DNA from 2 places in the Zoogloea sp. GDB6 genome. Region 2 is predicted to be linked to the other one. Evidence: riboswitches for the same ligand, from Rfam matches in the RefSeq annotation. Region 2 holds a riboswitch; the other holds the start of a gene.
The links. A riboswitch is a leader RNA that binds a small molecule or an ion and turns the genes downstream of it on or off. The one in region 2 is predicted to bind S-adenosylhomocysteine.
Positions count from the first base shown of each region.

Region 1: it holds a riboswitch for S-adenosylhomocysteine, as region 2 does, so the genes downstream of both, ahcY (adenosylhomocysteinase) here and metH (methionine synthase) in region 2, are expected to answer to the same signal.

Region 1 covers NZ_CM161497.1:217,362-224,068, forward strand. Annotated here, with positions in the region: gene metF (methylenetetrahydrofolate reductase [NAD(P)H]) at 1-300, opposite strand, end outside; gene ahcY (adenosylhomocysteinase) at 357-1,769, opposite strand; S-adenosyl-L-homocysteine riboswitch at 1,871-1,979, opposite strand; gene dsbD (protein-disulfide reductase DsbD) at 2,034-3,857, opposite strand; gene cutA (divalent-cation tolerance protein CutA) at 3,945-4,280, opposite strand; gene AC1PQG_RS01005 (ABC transporter permease) at 4,288-5,088, opposite strand; gene AC1PQG_RS01010 (ATP-binding cassette domain-containing protein) at 5,095-6,051, opposite strand; gene AC1PQG_RS01015 (glutathione S-transferase) at 6,051-6,659, opposite strand; gene AC1PQG_RS01020 (alpha/beta hydrolase) at 6,673-6,707, opposite strand, start outside.
Region 2 covers NZ_CM161497.1:4,774,084-4,780,790, reverse strand. Annotated here, with positions in the region: gene AC1PQG_RS21855 (cbb3-type cytochrome c oxidase subunit I) at 1-304, shown strand, start outside; gene AC1PQG_RS21850 (ammonium transporter) at 562-1,863, shown strand; gene AC1PQG_RS21845 (hypothetical protein) at 1,900-2,223, shown strand; gene AC1PQG_RS21840 (bifunctional aminoglycoside phosphotransferase/ATP-binding protein) at 2,202-3,635, opposite strand; gene AC1PQG_RS21835 (oxidoreductase-like domain-containing protein) at 3,743-3,982, shown strand; S-adenosyl-L-homocysteine riboswitch at 4,032-4,103, shown strand; gene metH (methionine synthase) at 4,191-6,707, shown strand, end outside.

The sequences.
Region 1 (6,707 bases), 1.2 Mb from region 2:
GCCACGCAGGGCGACGATGCGGCGGATGCCTTCGTCCTTGTAGCGCAGCAGGATCTCGCGGATGTGCTCGCGGGTGGAGCCGATGCACGACAGGTGCGGCGCGGCCTGGTGGCCTTCACGCTGGATCTCGAACACCGTTTCGAAGGTGCGCGCCTGGGTGGAGCCGCCGGCACCGAAGGTGACCGAGAAGAACTCGGGCTGCAGCACGGCCAGCTGGGCACGGGTGGCGCGCAGCTTCTCGACGCCTTCCAGGGTCTGGGGCGGGAAGAATTCGATGGAGAAGGGAGTCTTGTTCGGCACGGGATTTTCCTCGTGGGCCCGCCGGCGCATGGGCGTCGGCGGGCAGGGGCCAGCTCTTAGTAGCGGTAGTGCTCGGCCTTGTAGGGGCCGGCGACGGGCACGCCGATGTAGTCGGCCTGGGCCTGGGAGAGCACGGTGAGATTGGCACCGATCTTCTTCAGGTGCAGGCGGGCCACCATCTCGTCGAGATGCTTGGGCAGCACGTAGACGCCGACCGGGTACTGCTCGAGCTTGGTGAACAGCTCGATCTGGGCCAGGGTCTGGTTGGCGAAGGAGTTGCTCATCACGAAGCTCGGGTGGCCGGTGGCGCAGCCGAGGTTAACCAGGCGGCCTTCGGCCAGCAGGATGATGCGCTTGCCGTCCGGGAAGATGATGTGATCGACCTGGGGCTTGATGTTCTCCCACTCGTACTGGCGCAGGCTGGCGACTTCGATCTCGGAGTCGAAGTGGCCGATGTTGCAGACGATGGCGTTGTTCTTCATCGCCTTCATGTGGTCGTGGGTGATCACGCCCACGTTGCCGGTGGTGGTGACGAAGATGTCGCCCATGGAGGCGGCGTCTTCCATCGTGACCACGCGGAAGCCTTCCATCGCTGCCTGCAGCGCGCAGATCGGGTCGATTTCGGTGACCCACACGGTGGCGCCGAGGCCGCGCAGGGATTGTGCACAGCCCTTGCCCACATCGCCGTAGCCGAGCACCACGCCGATCTTGCCGGCGATCATCACGTCGGTGGCGCGCTTGATGCCGTCCACCAGGGATTCGCGGCAGCCGTAGAGGTTGTCGAACTTGGACTTGGTGACCGAGTCATTGACGTTGATGGCCGGGAACTTCAGCTCGCCCTTGGCGTGCATCTGGTACAGGCGGTGCACGCCGGTGGTGGTTTCCTCGGTGACGCCCTTCACCTGCGCCAGGCGGGTGGAGTACCAGGTCGGATCCTGTTGCAACTTGGCCTTGATGGAGGCGAACAGCACCACGGCTTCCTCGCTGTCCGGGTTGTCCAGCACCGACAGATCCTGCTCGGCGCGGGCGCCCAGGTGCAGCAGCAGCGTCGCGTCGCCGCCGTCGTCGAGGATCATGTTGCTGTAGCCGCCGTCGGCCCACTCGAAGATGCGGTGGGTGTAGTCCCAGTAGTCGGTGAGGGATTCGCCCTTCACGGCGAACACCGGGATGCCCTTTTCGGCGATCGCGGCGGCGGCGTGGTCCTGGGTCGAGAAGATGTTGCACGAGGCCCAGCGCACTTCGGCGCCGAGAGCGGTCAGCGTCTCGATCAGCACCGCGGTCTGGATGGTCATGTGCAGGGAGCCGGTGATGCGCGCGCCCTTCAGCGGCTGCTTGGCGGCGAATTCCTCGCGGATGGCCATCAGGCCGGGCATTTCGGTTTCGGCGATGCGGATTTCCTTGCGACCCCAGTCGGCCAGGGACAGGTCGGCAATAACGAAATCGGTGAACTTTTCAGCCACAGCGTTCATGAGAACTCCTCGAACATGTGGCCGGGAAGGGACTACGCGTGGCTCGGGATGATGGCTCACCGCGTCTCCCCGTGCCCGGCACGGGTTTGCAAACAAGCATGGACGGGTGAGCGCGGTTGCGGGTGACGCGGAGAAAAGCCTCGCGGCACCGACATCGAGCCTGGGACGGCGGGCCTTGCACCCGGCGGTCTTGCAGCGCTCCTCGATTCAGGGGGGCGATTATAGCGGATCGACGCTGATTTTCTTGAGAATTTTGCCGCGCTCCTACAGCGCTGCGTCGAGGACCTTGCCAAAGACCTCCGCTTCCTGGAAGCCGACCACGCGCAGATCCTGGCGTTCTTCTCCGCCCGCCTTGAAGAAGATGATGCCGGGCGGGCCGAACAGATTGAAGCGCTTGAGCAGGGCTTTGTCGGCATCGTTGTTGGCGGTGACGTCGGCCTGCACGAGCTGGAAGCCGGCCAGGCGTTTGGCGATGGCCGGGTCGGCGAAGGTGAAGCGCTCCATCTCCTTGCAGGAGATGCACCAGTCCGCATAGAAGTCGAGCATCACCGGGCGGGTGGAGGTCTTGATGACTTGGTCGAGCTCTTCCACCGAGGCGACGCGCTGGAACCTGGTTTCGGCTGCGGCGGGCGCTCCGGCGGCCTGGGCACGCAGGATCGCGAGGGGCTGCAGCGGGTCGCGGGAGCCGGCCATCGCGCCGATGAACAGCGCCGCACCGGCGAGCAGCGCGAGCACGCCGAAACCCTTCCAGAAACGCTGCCAGCCGCTGGCATGGGGCGGCAGCGGATCAAGGGCGTGCAGGTAGATCGCCGAGAACACCAGCAGGCCGGCCCAGGCCAGCATCGGCACGACGCTCGGCAGCACCGGCGTGACCAGCCAGATGGCGACGCCCAGCAGCATCACGCCGAAGGCGCGCTTGACCCCTTCCATCCACGGGCCGGGCTTGGGCAGCGCGCTGCGCGCCAGTACGCCGACGAGCAGCAGCGGGGCACCCATGCCGAGGGCCATGATGAACAGTGCGGCGCCGCCGAGCGCGGCGTTGCCGGTCTTGGCGATGTAGAGCAGGGCGCCGGCCAGCGGTGCGGCGACGCAGGGGCCGACGATCAGCGCGGACAGGGCGCCCATCAGCAGGATGCCGCCGGGCGAGCCGCCCTGATGGTTGACGGTGTCGGACAGGCGGCTCTGCAGCGCGATGGGGAGCTGCAGTTCGTAGAAGCCGAACATGGAGCCGGCCAGCACGATGAAGATCAGCGAGAAGGCGCCGAGTACCCAGGGGTTTTGCAGTGCGGCGGACAGCAGCGTGCCGGATAGCCCGGCGGCGACGCCAGCGGCCGCGTAGGTGAGGGCCATGCCGAGCACGTACAGGCTGGACAGGCCGAAGGCGCGGCCCTTGGTGATCGCATGGCCATGGCCGACGATGATGCCGGACAGGATCGGGATCATCGGGAACACGCAGGGCGTCAGCGCCAGCAGCAGGCCGAAGCCGAAGAAGCTGAGCAGGATGGTGGCGGTGCTGCCGCCGGACAGCAGGCGGGCGATGCGGCCGGATTCGTCGTGGCTGCTGTCGGCCACAGGAGCGGCCGAGGCCGGCGCTGCGCTGGCGGCGGGCGTTTCGGCCTTGCCCAGCGCACGGGCCAGGAAGCCGCCGGATCCGCCGTCGGCGCCGGCTGCGGCGATGGTGAAGCTCTGCTTCTGCGGCGGGTAGCAGATGCCCATGTCGGCGCAGCCCTGGCTGCTGACTTCCAGCTCGAAGGGCGGCTTGCCGGCGACGATGGGCACCGGGACGACCAGTTCGTGGCGGTAGATCTCCACCTGCCCGAAGGCATCGTCTTTCTTCGGCTTGCCGGGCGGGATGGCGGGTTCGCCGAAGGTCACGCCTTCGGCCTGAAACTTGAAGCGGTGGCGATACAGGTAGTAACCGTCGGCGATCTGGAAGCGTACTTCGACGGTGTGGTCGTCCACCGCGCGGGCGGAGACGCGGAAGGCCTGTTCGACCGGCAGCGGCTCTTCGGCGGCGTGGGCGAGGCTGCCGAGCAGGGACAGAATGAAGAGCAGCAGGGGCAGCAGGAAGGTACGGATTCGGATCATGGCCGGCAGTGTAGGGGCAGCACGGCCGGGCCGCCCCGCGAATGGATCAAGAAATGGCGCTCGGGCTGTAGAAGGCGCCAGAGGCGTTCAGGTGGCCGCCTGCGTTTCGGCGGCGACCCAGGCCAGGTAGCCGGGCAGACCGTCAGTGACAGGGACTGCGATCAGCTCGGGAAGTTCGTAGGGATGGGCTTCCTGCACCGCGGCCTGCAGTTCGACGTAGCGGGCGCGGGTGGTCTTGATCAGCAGCGGCACTTCGCTGGCCGTTTCGACGGCACCCTGCCAGCGATAGACCGAGGTGCACGGGGCCAGGATGTTCACGCAGGCGGCCAGGCGGCGTTCGATCAGCAGCGCGGCGAGGGTATTGGCTGCGGCGGCGTCGGGCAGGTTGGTGAGGACCAGCAGGGTGTCGTCGGTGGTGCTCATGGGGTTCTCATTTCAGCAGCCGGCGGCGCGTCAGCGCCAGGGCCAGCCAGAAGGCCGCGACGGTGACGGCGGCCAGCACGCCGGCGTGCAGCGCGATGTTCTGCGGCACCTGGCCGAGCAGCAGCGGGCGGGCGAGGCTGACCGCATGGCTCAGGGGCAGTGCGTCGGCGATGTGGCGTACCGCGTCGGGCAGCTGGCTCTGCGGGAAGAACACGCCGGACAGCAGCGTCATCGGCGTGATGAAGAGGGTGAAGTAGTACATGAAGAAGTCGTAGCTCGGCGCCACGGCGGTCATGATCAGTCCGAGGGCGGCGAAGCACAGGCCGGTGAGGAAGATCACCGGGATCGCTGCCAGCGCCAGCGGCGAGGCGGTGAAGCCGAAGGCGGCGATCACCGCGAGGATCGCCGTGCCGGCCAGCGTGGCCTTGCTGGCGGCCCACACCAGCTCGGCGGCGACGATGTCGTCGAGGGCGATCGGGGCGTTCATGATGGCCTCCCAGGTCTTCTGCACGTGCATGCGCGAGAAGCCGGAGTACAGCACCTCGAAGGTGGCCGCGTTCATCGTGGAATAGCACAGGGTGCCGCCGGCCAGGAAGGCGATGTAGGACACGCCCTCGACCTGCGGCACCAGCATGCCGAGGCCGTAGCCGAGGCCCAGCATGTAGATCACCGGGTCGGCCAGGTTGCCGACGACGGACGGCAGGGCCAGCTTCTTCCAGACCAGGAAGTTGCGCCGCCACACCGCGGCGAAGCGCAGGGACAGGCGTGGCGGAGCAAAGTGGCCGCGGCGGGCGGACGGTTTATCCATGGGCGTTCAGTCGCGCAGTTCGCGGCCGGTGAGCTTGAGGAACACGTCCTCCAGGTTGGCCGGGCGGTGGAGGGTGCGCAGGCCGGGCTGATGGGCCAGGTGGGCCAGCAGCGGGGCTGCGTCGTCGGTATAGCAGAAGGCGGTTTCGCCGCTGATCTCGCAGCGCTTGCTGAAGCTGGCTGCATGGCGGGTGGCCCATGCGGCGGCACCGGATTCGGGGCCGGCGGACTGGCCGTTGCCGGTCCATTCACCGAAGACTTCCACTACCTGCGGTTCGATGTGGGCGGCGATGACCTCCCGCGGGCTGCCCTGGGCGAGGAGGCGCCCGGCGTCGAGGATGGCCAGCCGGTGGGCGAGACGTTCGGCCTCGTCCATGAAGTGGGTGGTCAGCAGGATCGTCGTGCCTTCTGCGGTGAGGCGGCGCAGGCGTTCCCAGATCAGGTGGCGGGCCTGGGGGTCGAGGCCGGTGGTGGGCTCGTCGAGGATCAGCAGCTCGGGTTTGTTGACCAGCGCGCGGGCCAGCGTGAGGCGCCGCTTCATGCCGCCGGACAAGGACTGGATGCGTGCGTTGTCCTTGCCCTCCAGGCCGGCAAAGGCCAGCAGCTCGGGGATGCGCGGGCGGATCTCGCTTTCGCGGATGCCGAAGTAGCCGGCGAAGACGATCAGGTTCTCGGCGCAGGTGAAGTCCGGGTCGAGGCTGTCGAGCTGTGGCACCACGCCGACCCGCATGCGGGCTTCCCGGGCCTGCTCGGGAACCGGCAGGCCGCACAGACGGATGTCGCCGGCGGTGGGGGCGGTGAGGCCCAGCGCGCAGCGCAGTGTGGTGGTCTTACCGGCGCCGTTGGGGCCGAGCAGCGCGAAGCATTCGCCGGGGCGCAGGCTGAGGTCCAGCCCGCGCACCACCTCACGGGCTTCGCTGCCTTCGCCGAAGCGCTTGACGAGTCCGCTGATCTCGAGGGGCATCAGTTCGGCGGCGGCGTGGTGGATACGAAGGACGGCCGGGCGAGGATCTGCTCGGCCCAGGCGGCCAGCGCGGTATGGCGGGAGCGCCAGTTGAACTCGGCGAGGCGCAGGTCCAGGTAGCCGAGGGCGCAGCCGGCGGCGATGTCGGCAATGCTGAGGGCTTCGTCACCGAGCCCCAGCCGTTGTTCGAGGCGTTCTTCTAGCGCGGCGAGGCCGCGGCGGATCTTGTCGAGCTGGCGCTGGATGTTGGCGTGATCCTGCTTCGGCAGCGGGCGGCGGCTTTCCAGGAAGGCCGCCACGGCGGCGTCGGTGATGCCGTCGGCGAGGGCCTCGCTTTGGCGCACCGGCAGCGCGGCCAGGCGCTCGGCGGGAATCAGCTCGGGGCCGCCGAGGGTCTCGAGGTATTCGGCGATGACCGGCGAGTCGAACCATACCTGGCCGTCGTCGGCGACCAGCGCCGGCACCTTGCCGAGGGGGTTGTAGTCGGGCACGCGGGTCTCGGAAACCCACGGGATGTCGACGATCTGCTCGAAGGGCAGGGCCTTTTCGGCCAGCACGATGCGGATCTTGCGTGCGTAGGGGCTAGTGAGGGAGACGACGAGTTTCATTGCTTTTCTGTTGTCAGAGAGGGCGCCACGCCCGTTCGATGATGCTGC
Region 2 (6,707 bases):
CGCGATGCCGATCCTGCGCGGCCGTGCCGCCAACAGCGAGCGTTCCCAGGTGCTGGAGATGTGGTCGTTCTGGTTGATGACCATCGCGATGGTGTTCATCACCCTGTTCCTGACCGCCGCGGGCATCCTGCAGGTGTGGCTGCAGCGCTACAGCAGCACCCCGATCCCCTTCATGGCAGCCCAGGATCAGATCTCGATCTTCTACTGGCTGCGTGAAGGTACCGGCGTGATCTTCCTGATCGGCCTGCTGATGTACATCCTCAGCTTCTTCGTCGGCGGCAGCGAGAAGGCCAAGGCGGCCTGATCCTTCGCTTCCTGATGTACTGATGGATAAAGCCCGGCTCCGGCCGGGCTTTGTCCATTTGGGGTGCCCATTCCGGGGTGGCGACGATCCGATGCCAGCGGCTTGCACCAGGCCGGTGCTCCATGTCGGATGAGTGAGCCATCCAGGGGCGCAAGACGAGCGAAAACACGGGCTTTCCGGCCGATCCGGCCCGGCACAGGATTTGCTGCATGTGCACATATGCCGCCCCGTGCGCGGTCCGTCTGCCGAAAGTGCTCATGCCGAAGAGTCCTGCCTTGCCTGTTCTGGCCCGCCTTGCTGCGGTGCCATTTCTCTGGTCACTGTTTTCCGATGTCGCGCTGGCTGCTGCTCCGGCCCACCCGGATGGCGGCAACACCGCCTGGATGCTGACCGCCAGTGCCCTCGTGCTGCTGATGACGCTGCCCGGCGTCGCGCTGTTCTACGGCGGCATGGTCCGGCGCCGCAACGTGCTGTCCACCATGAGCCAGAGCGTGGCGATCGCTGGGGTGGTGACGCTGACCTGGAGCCTCGTCGGCTACAGTCTGGCCCTGCGCCCCGGTTCGGCCTGGCTGGGCGGGCTCGACCGGCTGTTCCTCGACGGCCTGCAACTGGATGGCCAGGCTGGCATCGATGGCGCGGGCATCCCCGAATCCGTGTTCGCGATGTTCCAGCTCAGCTTCGCGATCATCACCACTGCGCTGGTGCCGGGTGCCTTTGCTGAGCGCATGAAGTTCTCGGCAGTTCTGTTGTTCGCTGCCCTGTGGTCGGTGCTGGTGTATGCGCCGGTGGCCCACTGGGTGTGGGAGCCGGGCGGCTGGCTGGCGAAGCTGGGGGCGCTCGATTACGCCGGCGGCACCGTGGTGCACATCAACGCGGGCGTGGCCGGCCTTGTCTGTGCACTGGTGCTGGGGCCGCGGGACGGTTTCGGCCGGCAGGCCATGACGCCCTACAACCTGGCCCTGACGCTGACTGGCGCGGCCTTGCTGTGGGTCGGCTGGTTCGGCTTCAACGCCGGTTCGGCGCTGGCTGCGGACAGCCGGGCTGGCATGGCGATGCTGGTCACCCAGCTGGCGGCGGCGACTGCTGCGGTGTCCTGGATGGGCGCCGAGTGGCTGATGCGCGGCCGGCCGAGTGCCCTCGGCTTGGTGTCCGGTGCAGTCGGCGGGCTGGTCGCGGTGACGCCGGCCTCCGGCTATGTCACGCCGCAGGCGGCGCTGCTGATCGGCTTCGTTGCCGGTGTCGGCTGCTACCTGGGTGCCACCGCGCTGAAACGCATGCTCGGCTACGACGATGCGCTGGACGCCTTCGGCATCCACGGGGTCGGCGGCATTCTCGGTGCGTTGCTGACCGGCTGGCTGGCCTCACCGGCCATCGGCGGTGTGCGGGGCAACCTGCTGGCCCAGCTGGCGGGCATTGCCGCCACCCTGGTTTATAGCGGCGGTGCCACCTTTTGCGTGCTGCAGCTCATCGACCGCCTGGTGGGCCTGCGGGTGGACGAGCGTACCGAGGCGGAAGGCCTCGACCTCGTCGAGCATGGTGAAACCATCAGCCACGCCTGATCAACTGATTTTCAACGGAACCGGAAAGGAATCGCTATGGAGTCCGATACCGTCATTTACGGCCTGATGGGCCGCATCCACCTGCTGATGCGCAGGGTCAGCAACCGTATCACCGATGTGGAATACATGCGGGTGAACAAGGACTACGCGCGGGAGATCGTGCGCCTGGCCGGGGAGGCCGGCAATGCCGAATTGACCGACCTGGCTGAGCGGCTGACAGCCGCCATGGAGCTGGAAGAGAGATCGGTCGATGGCGACGCGGCCAATGATCGGGTGGCCCGGGGTCTCCTCGAGCGGCTGCGCTCATCGCGCCCCAACTCCACCCACCCGACCGAGCGTTACGTCGGCTCCCTGCGCTGAGGCGGCGGGATGACGTGGGCCTGTTCGTCCGTATCCAGTTCCTCGATCCACTCCAGCTGCCGTTCGAGCACTTCGACGGTGGCTTCGGAAGGGTCGTTGCGACGGGCCCGCAAGCGGCTGCGCAGCTCGTCAAGCGGCGCCGTGCAGGCGAGAATCGCGAAATCGGCGCCATGCCGCTGGGCCAGTTCGGCGAAGGATCTGCGCTCGTCACGCTGGAGGAAGGCCGCGTCGACGATTACCGACCAGCCGGCATCCAGTATTTGGCCGGCCACTTCGGTCAGGCGCGCATAGGTGCGGCGGGTCGCTTCCGGTGTATAGATGCCGCCGGCCACGCAGGAACGGCTGCTGGCCAGCGGCGGTAGTCCGTACAGGCGCTTGCGTTCCACGTCGGAGCGCAGGCGCAGCGTGGCGGCGTGGGGGTCGGCGCGCAGCAACTCGGCGCTGAGGCTGCTCTTTCCGGAGCCGGACAGGCCGTGGGTGATCACCAGTCGCGGACGCGTAGGTGCAGTCAGGCGTGCGGCCTGGGCCAGGTAGTCATCGGTGGTGTCCGGCTGGCCGGCGAAAGCGGCCACCTTGGCGCGGACCATTGCCTTGTACACCGCGTAGAAGCGCAGCACCGGCACGGCGTCGAAATCGCCGGACTCGGTCAGCCATTCATTGAGCAGCCAGACGGCCAGGTCGGGCCGGCGGTGGTCGAGCAGGTCCACATAGGTGAAGGCCAGCTCGGAGGCCACGTCGATCCAGCGGAAGTCGTCATTGAATTCGATGCAGTCGAAAGGGATCACCTCGCCGTGCAGCAGCACCAGGTTGCCCAGGTGCAGGTCGCCATGGCATTCGCGGATGCCGCCGGCGGCCTTGCGGGCCGCCATCCGTGGGGCGATGCGCGCAAACTCGGCCTCGGTCCACGCTTCCAGGCGCTCGAGGCGTGGCGCCGCATCCGGCCGCAAGCCGCGGATGGCGGTGAAGTTGTCGATGGCCGGCGTGCGGATCTGCTCCGGTTCGCCGAAGCGGCTGGCGGCGGGGGCCGTTGCTGCGGCGCGGTGGAAGGCATGCACGACGCGGGCGAGGGCCGACAGGTGCGTCGGCGTCAGCGCGCCGCGGGCACAGACGTGGTCGAGGCGCTGGCTCTCGGCGAAGCGGCGCATCTTGACCGCCCATTCCCCGCTGTCACCGACCGCCTCCAGGCCCAGGTAGAGCTCGGGCGCGAAGCGTCGGTTGAGGCGCAGCTCCTCCTGGCAGAAGAAGTGCCGGCGCGCCGCGGAACCGTAGTCGAGGAAGGGCAGGGTGATCGGCTTCTTCAGCTTCCATGCGAAGCCGTCGGCCAGCAGCAGCCAGGAGATATGGGTTTCGACGAGCTCTGCGCCGAGCTGGGCGCGGAAGGCTTCGAGCCAGGGCGGGAGTGGGGCGGACATGACGTCATTATCCTCCCGTCGCATTAGGCCGAGCGTTCAAAAGTGTCCGCTGCATCCCTGCATTGGGCCGTGTTATCGTCGCGGCCCCCGCTGCTGGAGCTGCCGCCATGACTGCGTTTGTCGATCCCTTCACCTCTCGTCCCGCCGACCTTGCCGAGGCCGAGGCGCAGATTGCCGCTATCCGTGGCCTGCTGGACGCGGCCGGGCTGGCACATCGCAATCCGCCACCAGCGCCGACCACCTGCTGCGGACGTGGCTGCAACGGCTGCGTGTGGGAAGGCTTCTACGCGGCTCTCGGCTGGTGGCGGGATGACGCCCGCGAATTGCTCGCCGCGGTCGACGCCTGAACGCTGCCCGATCTTGGCAGATGGACTGAAAACCCCGTAAAATCCGCCCCTTGCCGAGGAGCGTTGCGACCTGCGAAACCCGTGGGCCAGGCTCGGCAATCATCAACGGCGCTCGCAAACCTTCCAGCCGGGTTTGCCGCGCTGTTCGCTTTTGTGCCGCTGCAGCGCGCGTCCCTCCCGGCTGACAAATCCGTACCGAGGTAGATCCATGCAAGCCGACCGCACCGCCGAACTCCAGTCCGCCCTGACCCATCGCATCCTGATCCTCGACGGGGCGATGGGCACGATGATCCAGCAGCACAAGCTCGGTGAGGCCGACTACCGCGGCCAGCGCTTCGCCGATCATCCCAAGGACCTGAAGGGCAATAACGACCTGCTGGTGCTGACCCGCCCGGACGTGGTCGGCGGCATCCACCGGGCCTACCTGGAGGCCGGCGCGGACATCATCGAGACCTGCACCTTCAACGCCACCCGCGTGTCCCAGGCCGAGTACGGGCTGGGCGACGTGGCCTACGAGCTGAACGTGGAGGGCGCCCGCCTGGTGCGTGAGCTGTGTGACGAATTCACCGCCGCCAACCCGGCCAAGCCGCGCTTCTGCGCCGGCGTGGTCGGCCCCACGTCGCGCACCCTGTCGATCTCGCCGGACGTGAACGATCCGGGCTTCCGCAACATCAGCTTCGATGCGCTGGTCGATGACTACTACGACTCGGCCAAGGGCCTGCTCGAGGGCGGCGCCGACATCCTGCTGATCGAGACTATCTTCGATACGCTCAACGCCAAGGCGGCGGTGTTCGCCGTCGAGAAGCTGTTCGCCGACATCAAGCAGCGTGTGCCGGTGATGATCTCCGGCACCATCACCGACGCCTCTGGTCGCACCCTGTCCGGTCAGACCGCCGAGGCCTTCTGGAACTCTCTCAGCCACGCCCAGCCGATCAGCTTCGGCCTCAACTGCGCGCTGGGCGCCAAGGAGCTGCGCCAGTACGTGGATGAACTGTCCACTGTCTGCGACACCTTCGTCTCCGCCCACCCCAACGCCGGCCTGCCCAATCCGCTGTCGCCCACCGGCTACGACGAGACGCCGGAGCAGTTGGCCTCCGAGATCGTCGAATGGGCCCGCTCCGGCCTGGTGAACATCGTCGGCGGCTGCTGCGGCACCTCGCCGGCGCACATCAAGGCGATTGCCGAGGCGGTCGCGCTGGTCACCCCGCGCAGCATCCCGCACATCGAGAAGAAGCTGCGCCTGTCGGGCCTGGAGCCCTTCAACGTCGGTCCGGAATCGCTGTTCGTGAACGTCGGCGAGCGCACCAACGTCACCGGCTCCCGCGCCTTCGCCCGCATGATTCTCGAAGGTCGCTTCGACGACGCGCTGGCGGTGGCCCGCCAGCAGGTTGAAAACGGCGCCCAGGTCATCGACATCAACATGGACGAGGCCATGCTCGATTCGCTGGCCGCGATGGAGAAGTTCCTCAAGCTGATCGCCTCCGAGCCGGACATCTCCCGCGTGCCGATCATGCTCGACTCCTCCAAGTGGAGCGTCATCGAGGCCGGCCTGAAGTGCATCCAGGGCAAGGGCGTGGTCAACTCCATCTCCATGAAGGAGGGCGAGGCCGAGTTCCTGCGCCAGGCGCGCCTGTGCCGCCAGTACGGCGCGGCGGTGATCGTGATGGCCTTTGACGAGAAGGGCCAGGCCGACACCTTCGCCCGCAAGACCGAGATCTGCGCCAAGGCCTACGAACTGCTGACCGGCATTGGTTTCCCGCCGGAAGACATCATCTTCGACCCGAACATCTTTGCCATCGCCACCGGCATCGAGGAGCACGACAACTACGCGGTGGACTTCATCCAGGCCGTGGCGTGGATCCGGGAGCATCTGCCCTACGCCAAGATCAGCGGTGGCGTTTCCAACGTGAGCTTCAGCTTCCGCGGCAACGACCCGGTGCGCGAGGCGATCCATACGGTGTTCCTGTACCACGCCATCAAGGCCGGCATGAGCATGGGCATCGTCAATGCCGGCATGCTCGGCGTCTACGACGATCTGGAGGCGGAGCTGCGCGCCAAGGTCGAGGACGTGGTGCTCAATCGCCATCCGGGCGCCGGCGAGGCGCTGGTTGAGTTCGCGCAGACCGTCAAGGAAGGCAAGGCCAAGGATTCCGGCCCCGACCTGTCGTGGCGCGAGCAGCCTGTCGAGGCGCGCCTGTCCCATGCGCTGGTGAAGGGCATCACCGACTTCGTCGTTGCCGATACCGAGGAAGTGCGCGCCAAGCTGGCTGCCGAAGGTAAGCCGCCCCTCGCAGTGATCGAAGGCCCGTTGATGGTCGGCATGAACGTGGTCGGCGACCTGTTCGGAGCCGGCAAGATGTTCCTGCCCCAGGTGGTCAAGTCGGCCCGCGTGATGAAGCAGGCGGTGGCCCACCTGATCCCCTACATCGAAGAGGAAAAGGCCCGTACCGGCGCCCGCAGTAAGGGCAAGATCGTCATCGCCACCGTGAAGGGCGACGTGCACGACATCGGCAAGAACATCGTCGGCGTGGTGCTCGGCTGCAACGGCTACGACATCGTCGACCTGGGCGTGATGGTGCCCTGCGACAAGATCCTCGCCGCGGCGAAGGAGCACGGCGCCCAGGCTATCGGCCTGTCCGGCCTGATCACGCCGTCGCTGGAAGAGATGAGTCACGTGGCGTCCGAGATGAAGCGCCAGGGCTTCGACGTGCCGCTGCTGATCGGC